3 regions of the Zhaonella formicivorans genome follow, and region 2 is predicted to be linked to each of the others. Evidence: riboswitches for the same ligand, from Rfam matches in the RefSeq annotation. Region 2 holds a riboswitch; each other region holds the start of a gene.
The links. A riboswitch is a leader RNA that binds a small molecule or an ion and turns the genes downstream of it on or off. The one in region 2 is predicted to bind thiamine pyrophosphate.

Region 1 (3,270 bases), 770 kb from region 2:
AGTTTGAGTATGCGCGGGAGCACACCAACATGTTTATAGATGAACTGCTTGGTCCGCTGGAGCAGGTTGTGGAGAATTGGAAAGGCAGTCCAGTCTATATTTCCATCGATATTGACGTAGTTGATCCTGCATTTGCGCCGGGTACAGGCACTCCTGAGCCGGGAGGATGTACTGCCAAGGAAATTATTAAGGCTATTAATATTATGAGCAAGTTGCCGGTAGTGGGAATGGATATTGTAGAGGTTTTGCCTATGGTCGATCAGTCTCAGCGCACAGCCTTGCTTGCGGCAAAACTGGTACGGGAAGCTATCTTAGCGTTTTAAGGTCCCAGTTAAGGGTTAGTGTTTGACTTTTGTTTTTAGCCCATGCTATAATAGGAACTGTTCTGAACGGCAAAGTGCGTAGAATTACCGTAGAATTACGAATAAAAAATTATTGACAAGTTAGCCGGAATGAGATAAAATAAGTTCTGTTCCGGTAAACAAGGGCGATTAGCTCAGCTGGGAGAGCGCTTGCCTTACAAGCAAGATGTCGGCAGTTCGATCCTGTCATCGCCCACCATGAGGAGCCGTAGTGTAGCGGTTAACATGTCGGCCTGTCACGCCGAAGATCGCGGGTTCAATTCCCGTCGGCTCCGCCATAGTTTTGCCTCGGTAGCTCAGTTGGTAGAGCAGAGGACTGAAAATCCTCGTGTCGGCGGTTCGATTCCGCCCTGAGGCACCATTTAAAATACCAGGCAGGGATTTGGCCTTGCCTTTGCTGATGCGGGAATAGCTCAGTGGTAGAGCATCGCCTTGCCAAGGCGAGGGTCGCGAGTTCGAATCTCGTTTCCCGCTCCATTTTATGTGGCGACGTAGCCAAGTGGCTAAGGCGGAGGACTGCAAATCCTTTATTCCCCGGTTCAAATCCGGGCGTCGCCTCCAAATAAATATTGCCCGGGTGGCGGAACTGGCAGACGCACAGGACTTAAAATCCTGCGGGACCTCAAATCCCGTACCGGTTCGATTCCGGTCCCGGGCACCAGATATGTAAGGGATTCGTCGATTTACGAAATTGCACGAGTCCTTTTTTATATGGTTAATCCTGTCAGTGTAATACACAGGCAACACGAGCAGCCTCCAGCACCTGCAGTAACTTTTTTCCAAAGTTTTATCTTCATAGCTGCGCATAGATTGCCTCTTTTTTGCAACTTATAAAAAGACATGATCATACATCCATTGGTTATTTATTGAGGATTTTCTTCTAATTTTATATTAAGATTAACTTTTTATGACAGGAATTTTGGAAGAAATAGGAGAGGGTTCCGGATTTTATCACAGTTTTTGGAGTATTCGTCTTACTGCTGATGTTTGCAAAGCCAGGAGGTAAAGATGAGGATTACGCCTATGGAAAAATATTGAAGATTAAGTAGAGTTATGCTAGAATAATTTTAAAGAAAATTAAATATCTTTTAGCGCTAGGGGAGCTGGGTGAGGCCGGCTGAGATAAAGATCCGATGATATCTTAAACCCTTATACCTGATCTGGATAATGCCAGCGGAGGAAAGTCAGCTAGTGTATCTCATTTACGCATCTTCAGCACGAATCCTGAATCAGGGTTCGTGCTTTTGTTTCCCGTTCTAAACTCCACAAGCCTCCTGCTTATCTAAGTGGAAGACAACGGAAGTTTTGAACCCGATTGGTTTAACCAGCATAAGTGGGGGGAAAATACTTCCACTGATGAAGTTCACTGGCACCCCCTGCCTGCAGCGCTAAAGGTAAAGAGGAGGAGAAGTTGCATGAAAACCAAAAGCCTTACTTTATCTGCCATGCTTGTGGCTATCGGCACCTTGTCTGCCCACCTTATCTACATTCCTGTGGGAGCAGCTAAAGTTTTTCCCGTGCAGCATGCCATCAATGTCCTGTCAGCGGTACTCTTAGGGCCCTGGTATGCTGTTGCCAACGCTTTTGCCATTTCTCTTTTGAGGAATATACTGGGTACCGGCTCTTTGCTAGCTTTTCCAGGCAGCATGTTGGGGGCATTCTTGGCAGGGCTGCTCTTTCGAGGTACCCACAGCAATTTATGGGCCGCTCTGGGCGAAATATTTGGTACGGGTATTTTAGGAGCCCTTGCTGCGTACCCCATTGCTAAACTCTTACTGGGTAAGGATGTAGCCGCCTTCTTCTATGTAGCTCCCTTTTTAATGAGTACGGTAGGGGGAAGCATAATCGGCTACTTGGTCTTAAGTCTTTTTGAAAGAAACAAAGCATTAAAGGAGCTCACGAAGGGAGAGGTATAAGTTGAAAAAAGTGTTAACTATTGCGGGTTCTGATTCCAGCGGCGGTGCGGGGATTCAGGCTGATTTGAAAACTTTCTCCGCCCATGGTGTTTTTGGCATGAGCGTAATTACTGCAGTAACGGCGCAAAACACCCAAGGGGTGTGGGCTGTCCAGGATATAGAACCGGAGATCATTGGAAAGCAGATAACTGCGGTATTTGAGGATATTCAGGTAGATGCGGTTAAAATCGGCATGGTTTCACAAGAAAATGCCATTAAGACAATTGCCCATGGGCTGGTGAAGTTCGGGGCTAAGAACGTGGTGCTGGATCCGGTGATGATCTCTAAAAGCGGCTTTAATCTCTTGCAGCCGGAAGCTAAAGAAGCTTTAATTGCGGAACTGTTGCCATTAGCAGTCATTGCTACCCCTAATATTCACGAAGCCCAGGCTATTACAGGGATGGAGATTAGAAATATACAAGAAATGGAAGAAGCTGCTGAAGTGATTTTTCAAATGGGCCCTCGTAACGTATTGGTCAAGGGGGGGCATCTGGATGAAGAGGCCGTTGATGTGCTTTTTGACGGTAAAGAGATGCATCATTACAAATCCCATCGGATCCATACTAAAAATACCCATGGCACCGGTTGCACTTTATCCTCTGCTATTGCCTCTAACTTGGCACTGGGGTATTCCGTACCGGAGGCAGTAGAGAAGGCTAAACAATACATCACGATTGCTATTGAGCATTCTTTGGCTATTGGAAAAGGAGTTGGGCCCACGAATCATTTTTATATTTTATATAAGAAAGCAGGTGTGTTGTAATGAATATAGAGGGACAAGGCAGTTTGTCGGTGTTTAATTTCTTTTTGCTGTGGTTTGGTGCAGCCATCTCCATTGCGGAAATCATGACTGGGGGACTTTTAGCCCCTTTGGGGTTGAGCACTGGACTTTTGGTTATTCTCTTAGGACACGCAATCGGCGTTGGCATTTTGGCTCTGGGAGGGATAATTGG
Region 2 (3,270 bases):
TTCCTGCCTAGACCATAAGCATAAAGCAATTGCCGGGCCTGGGTTATTACAAGTATATTTTTTTCCTAGAACTGCACAATATTTTAGGTGGTGAAGATTTAGACAAGTGGAAGGAGACAACCTGTGAAAATTAAACCAATAAACAAGAAATTGAAGCTCTATGGGTTTAATAACCTGACCAAAACGCTGAGCTTTAATTTGTATGACATCTGCTATACCTTAAGTCCTGAACACCAAAAGGAATATATTGAATACATAGACGAGGAGTATAACGCGGACCGGTTAGTAAGCATTTTGACAGATGTGGCTAAAATCATCGGTGCCAACGTGCTCAACGTGGCCAACCAGGACTATGACCCGCAAGGGGCAAGCGTTACCATGCTGGTGGCAGAAAATGAGGTGCTGCATGAACAGCCGGTGAATGTAGTTGATAATGAGTCACCGGGACCTTCGTCGGAAGCGGTTGTGGGACATTTGGACAAAAGCCATATTACAGTCCATACTTATCCGGAAAGCCATCCCTACAAAGGCATTAGCACGTTCCGTGCTGACATAGACGTTTCCACTTGCGGCCAGATATCACCCCTTAAAGCCTTAAATTATTTAATCACCAGCTTTGAACCGGACATCGCCATTATCGATTACCGGGTCAGGGGGTTTACCCGGGATGTAAACGGCAAAAAATATTATATCGACCATAAGATTAACTCCATCCAAAACTATATGACCGGTAAAACCCGGGAACTATACCAGATGATCGATGTAAATATTTATCAGGAGAATATCTTTCATACCAAGATGATTCTTAAGGAATTCGATTTGGACCATTATTTATTCGGGACTGCCAAGAAAGAACTGCCACCGGCAGAACGGAAAAAAATCAAGCAGCGCATCAAAAAGGAAATGCTGGAAATATATTATGGTAAGAATATGCCGACAGTCAGGGGCTAATTGAAAAATGTTTCGAGGAGTTGATTATATGCTTCCAATTCCCAAAAAATTTTTTGTGACTAGCGGCTGTGCGGAAGGTGATTCTGAGTTAACTGCTTTTGACGGGGCGTTGTTAAAGGCCGGCATCGGAAACATAAATTTGCTGAAAGTCAGCAGCATCCTTCCCCCCGGTGCCCAATTTGCGCCCGGTCTTGAGTTCCCAGCGGGGGCCATGGTACCTACCGCTTATGGTACTATTGTCTGCACCGAACCGGGTACCACGATTGCGGCTGCCATAGCAGTGGGCCTATCTGAAAGTTCTTTCGGAATAATTATGGAGTTAGTAGGCAAACTTACCAGGCAAGAGGCGGAAGAGAAAATCCAAGGCATGGTTCAAGAGTCTTTTGCCATGAGAAAAATGGAATTGAAAGAAATTAAAATCTCGGCAGCAGAACATACCGTACAAAAAATAGGGTGCGCTGTGGCAGCGGCACCCATGTGGTATTAGCAGTTAAAAAACTGCTTCCACAACCTCTTACCTTTATTTGTATTTTTTGCTTGTTTTTGTATTAGATATAGGCTAAAATAAAGATAAATTTAAATAAAACTGCATCTTGCACTAGGGGAGCTGAAGAGGTCAGCTGAGATGAAGAACCGATGAATTCTTTGACCCTTGAACCTGATCTGGATAATGCCAGCGTAGGGAAGTGACGCGTATCATGTACAAATTATTTTGTACGTTGAATTGTTAGCACAAATCTCACCTGGGATTTGTGCTTTTTATTTTGGCGTTATTTCCCGGAAAATGACAACTGAATTAAGCTGGTAACCATTAACTGGGGGGGATCCTTATGTCTAACTAAGTGTTAATGTGTTCAAAGCTATTCTCTTTTTTGAATTTATCCTAAGAAAGGTGTGAAGACAATGACCCAACTGGAAGCGGCTAAAAAAGGTATTATCACGGAGGAAATGGAGAAAGCGGCCCGGTTCGAAAAGATATCTGCGGAAGAACTGCGGGAAAAAATCGCCTCAGGGGAAGCAGTATTACCCTGTAATGTAAACCACAAAGGAATTACCCCTATGGCTGTAGGGAAAGGTTTATCTACCAAGGTAAATGCTAATCTTGGTACATCCGATGCTTATCCGGAAGTAGAAAAGGAACTGGAAAAATTGCATGCAGCCATTAAGGCAGGAGCAAATTCGGTGATGGATTTAAGCACAGGAGGAGATATTGACCAGGTTAGAAAAAAGATTATTGAGGCCAGTCCTGTGATGGTTGGTTCTGTTCCAATGTATCAAGTTCTGGTGGAGAACCAGAGAAAGGGCAAAGGCATGATTGAAATGACGGCAGATGATATTTTTGCCGGCATTGAAAAACACTGTGCGGACGGTGTGGATTTTATTACCGTTCACTGCGGTGTAAATTTGGAAGTCATCGAGGAATTAAAAGAAAAGGGTAGAGTTATGGACATTGTTTCCCGGGGAGGATCTTTTATCACGGCTTGGATGTTGCATAACCAAAAACAGAACCCCTTATATGAAGAATTCGACCGGCTTTTGGAAATCGCTAAAAAGTATGATGTTACTCTAAGCCTTGGAGATGGGTTAAGGCCCGGGTGTCTGGCAGATGCTACCGATGCTCCGCAAATTCAAGAATTAATGATCCTGGGAGGACTGGTAAAAAGGGCAAGGGAAGCAGGAGTTCAAGTGATGGTAGAAGGTCCTGGCCATGTGCCTCTAGACCAAATTGAAGCCAACATGAAGCTGGAAAAGACATTATGCTATAATGCGCCTTTTTATGTGTTAGGGCCTATAGTGACCGATGTAGCACCGGGGTATGATCATATTACCTCTGCCATAGGCGGCGCTATAGCAGCTTCGTCAGGCGCTGACTTTCTCTGTTATGTGACACCGGCGGAACATCTTGGCCTGCCTACGGTGGAAGATGTGAAAGAGGGGGTAATTGCAGCCAGGATCGCAGCCCATGCCGCCGATATTGTCAAAGGTGTAAAAGGCGCCTGGGAGTGGGATCTGGAAATGGCCAAAGCCAGGAAAGGATTGGACTGGCAAAAGCAAATTGACTTATCTATGGACCCTGAAAAAGCGGCTAAAATGCGCAAAGAGAAAAATGAAGATGATCAGGAATGCTGCACCATGTGTGGCAAGTTCTGCGCCTACAAGCTGATCAGCGAATATCTGGGAACTACATTTACAGGTTGTTAAGTTTACAAAGATGAAAAAGGCTGTATTCCCTTTAGAAGAAGATAAACCCCGCGAGGAATGCGGGGTGTTCGGTATCTATGCTCCCGGTGAGGATGTTGCCCGTCATACTTACTACGG
Region 3 (3,270 bases), 1.1 Mb from region 2:
GCTCCCGCCAATGCCGGCTTTTTTGCAGCGGCTTTGGCTGATTTACAGGAGTTTTTGTCTCCCGACCGTATCCCTCCTGAATTCACCCCGAAAGCTATCGTCTGTGTGGCGCCGCCTTTCCGCCACACCCATTTCGACAATAAGCAGGTGGTGGTGCATAACAGGAGAGAAAACATCCATGAGCTTTTCTCCTATAATCTCTATCCGGGGCCAAGCGCCAAAAAAGGCATTTACGGCGTGCTGTTAAACATCGGGGAAACAGAAGGCTGGGTTACTCTGCATGGATCCACCGTTAAAGTTATCACTCCCTACGAAAATATTTTTACCATAATGCATGAAGGGGCCAGCGGCGGCGGTAAGAGCGAGATGCTCCAGCAGTTTCACCGGGAAGCCGACGGTAAGGTGCTGCTGGGAGAAAATATTGTGACCAGGGAAAGGCATTACCTGGAAATTTCAGACAGCTCTGAACTGCAGCCTGTGACCGATGACATGGCGTTATGTCCTCCAGGGCTGCAGGACGGCAAAAAGCGGCTGGTTGTAACCGATGCCGAAGCGGGCTGGTTTATCAGGGTTGACCATATTAAAAAGTACGGTACTGATCCCCAAATTGAGGAATTAACTATCCACCCGCCTGCTCCTTTGATCTTTTTAAATATTGACGCTGCACCGGGTTCGACCTGCTTGATCTGGGAGCACACCCTGGATGAACCGGGGAAACCCTGCCCAAACCCCAGGGTCATTGTTCCTAGGAGGTTTTTCCCGAACACTGTCAATGAACCGGTGGAAGTCAACATTCGCAGTTTCGGGGTAAGGACCCCGCCCAGCACCAGGGATAATCCGAACTACGGCATTATCGGCTTGTTCCATGTACTGCCGCCTAGCCTCGCCTGGCTGTGGAGGCTGGTTGCCCCCAGGGGACATTCCAACCCCAGCATTACTGATACAGAGGGCATGACCAGCGAAGGGGTAGGTTCTTACTGGCCTTTTGCCACCGGGAAAATGGTGGACCAGGCCAATCTCCTGCTGGAGCAAATTATGGATACACCAAGCACCAGGTACATTTTGATTCCCAACCAGTATATAGGTGTCTTTAGAGTGGGCTTTATGGCTGAATGGATGGCCAGGGAGTATATTGCCCGGCGCGGCAGTTCCAAATTCAGGAAAGAACAATTGACTCCCGCCAAATGCCCTCTCTTGGGATATGCTCTGGATTCGCTGAAGATTGACGGGACCTACCTGCCCAAAGTGTTCCTCCAGGTTGACCTGCAGCCGGAGGTAGGGGAGGAAGGTTACCAAGCCGGAGCCAAAATACTGACTGATTTCTTTAAGCGGGAATTGCAACATTTCCTGACATCTGAGTTGCATCCCGTTGGCCGGCAGATCATCGAAGCCTGCCTTTCCGATGCCAAGCTGGATGAGTACGTTAGCCTGATTCCCTGTGAATATGGGAATTAAGAATTAAGATTATTGATAACAAAGATAAACACGACAAAGATAAAAATATAATTGAAGAATACAAAGCTTTATGGTAAAATATGTCTAGAACTGCATAGGTGAGGGGTGCTGGATGAGTCCGGCTGAGAGGGAGTTCCTACTGATACTCACGACCCGTGAACCTGATCTGGGTAATGCCAGCGTAGGGAAACTATAGCTACTTACAATGCTGCATTATCCAGTGCAGCATTTTTTTATTTGTAGGAGGTATCTTATGGGGAAACTGTCGACTAAAGCGATGGTAGAGGCAGGAGTATTAATTGCTTTAGCTCAAATTTTGAGCTATGTAAAAATTTTCGAAGCCCCTTACGGGGGGTCTGTAACGGCAGGGAGCATGGTGCCGGTGATGATTTATGCCCTCAGGTGGGGACTCGGGCCTGGTTTGTTTGCCGGAGCGGTTTACGGGGCGCTCCAGTTTATCCTGGGACCAAAATATTCTTACCATATACTCTCAATTTTACTCGATTATGTGGTAGCATTCGGGCTCCTGGGGTTGGCCGGCTTGGCCAGAAAAAACTATGCCGGGGCTTTTGCCGGAGTAGTTTTGGCTGTTTTCGGCCGCTTCGTTTCCCATGTGCTTTCGGGGGTAATTATCTGGGCATCCTACGCTCCTCCCGGCATGAATCCTTGGGTTTATTCAATCCTGTATAACGGCGCTTACCTGTTGCCCGAATTGGTGATTTCTGTTGTGGTAGTGGGAGTGCTTTATAAGCCCTTGAAAAATTTTGTTGCTCAGCAGATGTAGCTTGTTATTACTTGTTTAGAAGTATGATTAGGAGAGGGGAGTTTACGGCTTCCCTCAGCTTGTAGACAAATGCAAAAATTGTAATCCATTGTGTGTAGCTGCGACATTATGACAAGCCTTAGAGCGCTCTGCGAAGAGTTTGACTGGAAGCGGACGAGCGGCACGGACGCCGCGAGAGCGGTGGAGCGATAGGAAGTCGCGTCACCGCGTGCCGCTGGAAGTCAAACGTAAAGAAGACTTGGCTTGTGCCAAGCGTGAGCGCGCCAGAATTTCTAGCATTATGTTTCATAATGCATAGAAATTCCAGTCCTTTAGGGCCGGCAGAAGTCTAGTCGCCCTTATGCGGTCGTGCATAAGGCTTGCATAGAGCCTGAGCAGGCCAGCGCTCTTGGCGATAGTCTTTGGAGCAGCGGTACAAGGGTTACAATTGTGCGAGGGCTAATAATACTTTGTCGACGGTCTGAGGGAAGCATACAGCTTCCCTCTTTTTTTGTCACCGATTCCAGCATTTTTTGCAGGCTAGTGGAAATACTAACCTCGAAAAAACTAGAGAGGTGATCTGATGAAATTTACCACGGAAAAAGTCAGTGTACATCCTTCCGTTCAGGAAATGTATGAGCGCTTGAAAGAGGACAAAATATCAAACACTTTTGACAGGTTCTCGCCCCAGGAAAAAATTCGCTGCAACTTTTGTGTTGCCGGGGTCAGCTGTCAACTGTGCACTAACGGCCCTTGCCGGATTTCTGATAAGGCCGAGGCGGTACTGGGGGTTTGCGGCATAGACCGTAACGCCATGGCAATGAGGGATATGCTCTTGCGCAATGTCATGGGTACATCTACTTATTCCTACCAGGCTTACGAAGCAATCAGGACTTTAAAGGCAACCGCCTTAGGACAGACCCCCTACAAAATCAAAGATACAGAAAAAATGTATCACTTTGCCAAACAGTTGGAACTGGACACTTCCGGTTCGGTGAATGACGTGGCAATAAGATTGGCGGATTTTCTGCATTGGGAACTGCACCGCGGCT

Region 1: linked by a shared signal. The riboswitch ahead of thiW (energy coupling factor transporter S component ThiW) and the one ahead of thiC (phosphomethylpyrimidine synthase ThiC) in region 2 are both predicted to bind thiamine pyrophosphate.
Region 3: linked by a shared signal. The riboswitch ahead of thiT (energy-coupled thiamine transporter ThiT) and the one ahead of thiC (phosphomethylpyrimidine synthase ThiC) in region 2 are both predicted to bind thiamine pyrophosphate.

What each region holds. Positions count from the first base shown of each region.
Region 1 is NZ_CP085524.1:471,316-474,585, forward strand. It holds gene speB (agmatinase) at 1-323, shown strand, start outside; tRNA gene EYS13_RS02340 (tRNA-Val) at 486-561, shown strand; tRNA gene EYS13_RS02345 (tRNA-Asp) at 565-640, shown strand; tRNA gene EYS13_RS02350 (tRNA-Phe) at 648-723, shown strand; tRNA gene EYS13_RS02355 (tRNA-Gly) at 765-839, shown strand; tRNA gene EYS13_RS02360 (tRNA-Cys) at 848-923, shown strand; tRNA gene EYS13_RS02365 (tRNA-Leu) at 934-1,023, shown strand; TPP riboswitch at 1,449-1,561, shown strand; gene thiW (energy coupling factor transporter S component ThiW) at 1,778-2,278, shown strand; gene thiD (bifunctional hydroxymethylpyrimidine kinase/phosphomethylpyrimidine kinase) at 2,280-3,080, shown strand; gene cytX (putative hydroxymethylpyrimidine transporter CytX) at 3,080-3,270, shown strand, end outside.
Region 2 is NZ_CP085524.1:3,012,550-3,015,819, forward strand. It holds gene speD (adenosylmethionine decarboxylase) at 124-951, shown strand; gene EYS13_RS14800 (pyruvoyl-dependent arginine decarboxylase) at 980-1,438, shown strand; TPP riboswitch at 1,542-1,653, shown strand; gene thiC (phosphomethylpyrimidine synthase ThiC) at 1,855-3,153, shown strand; gene purF (amidophosphoribosyltransferase) at 3,164-3,270, shown strand, end outside.
Region 3 is NZ_CP085524.1:1,944,632-1,947,901, reverse strand. It holds gene EYS13_RS09595 (DUF4914 family protein) at 1-1,455, shown strand, start outside; TPP riboswitch at 1,547-1,660, shown strand; gene thiT (energy-coupled thiamine transporter ThiT) at 1,709-2,239, shown strand; gene cooS (anaerobic carbon-monoxide dehydrogenase catalytic subunit) at 2,802-3,270, shown strand, end outside.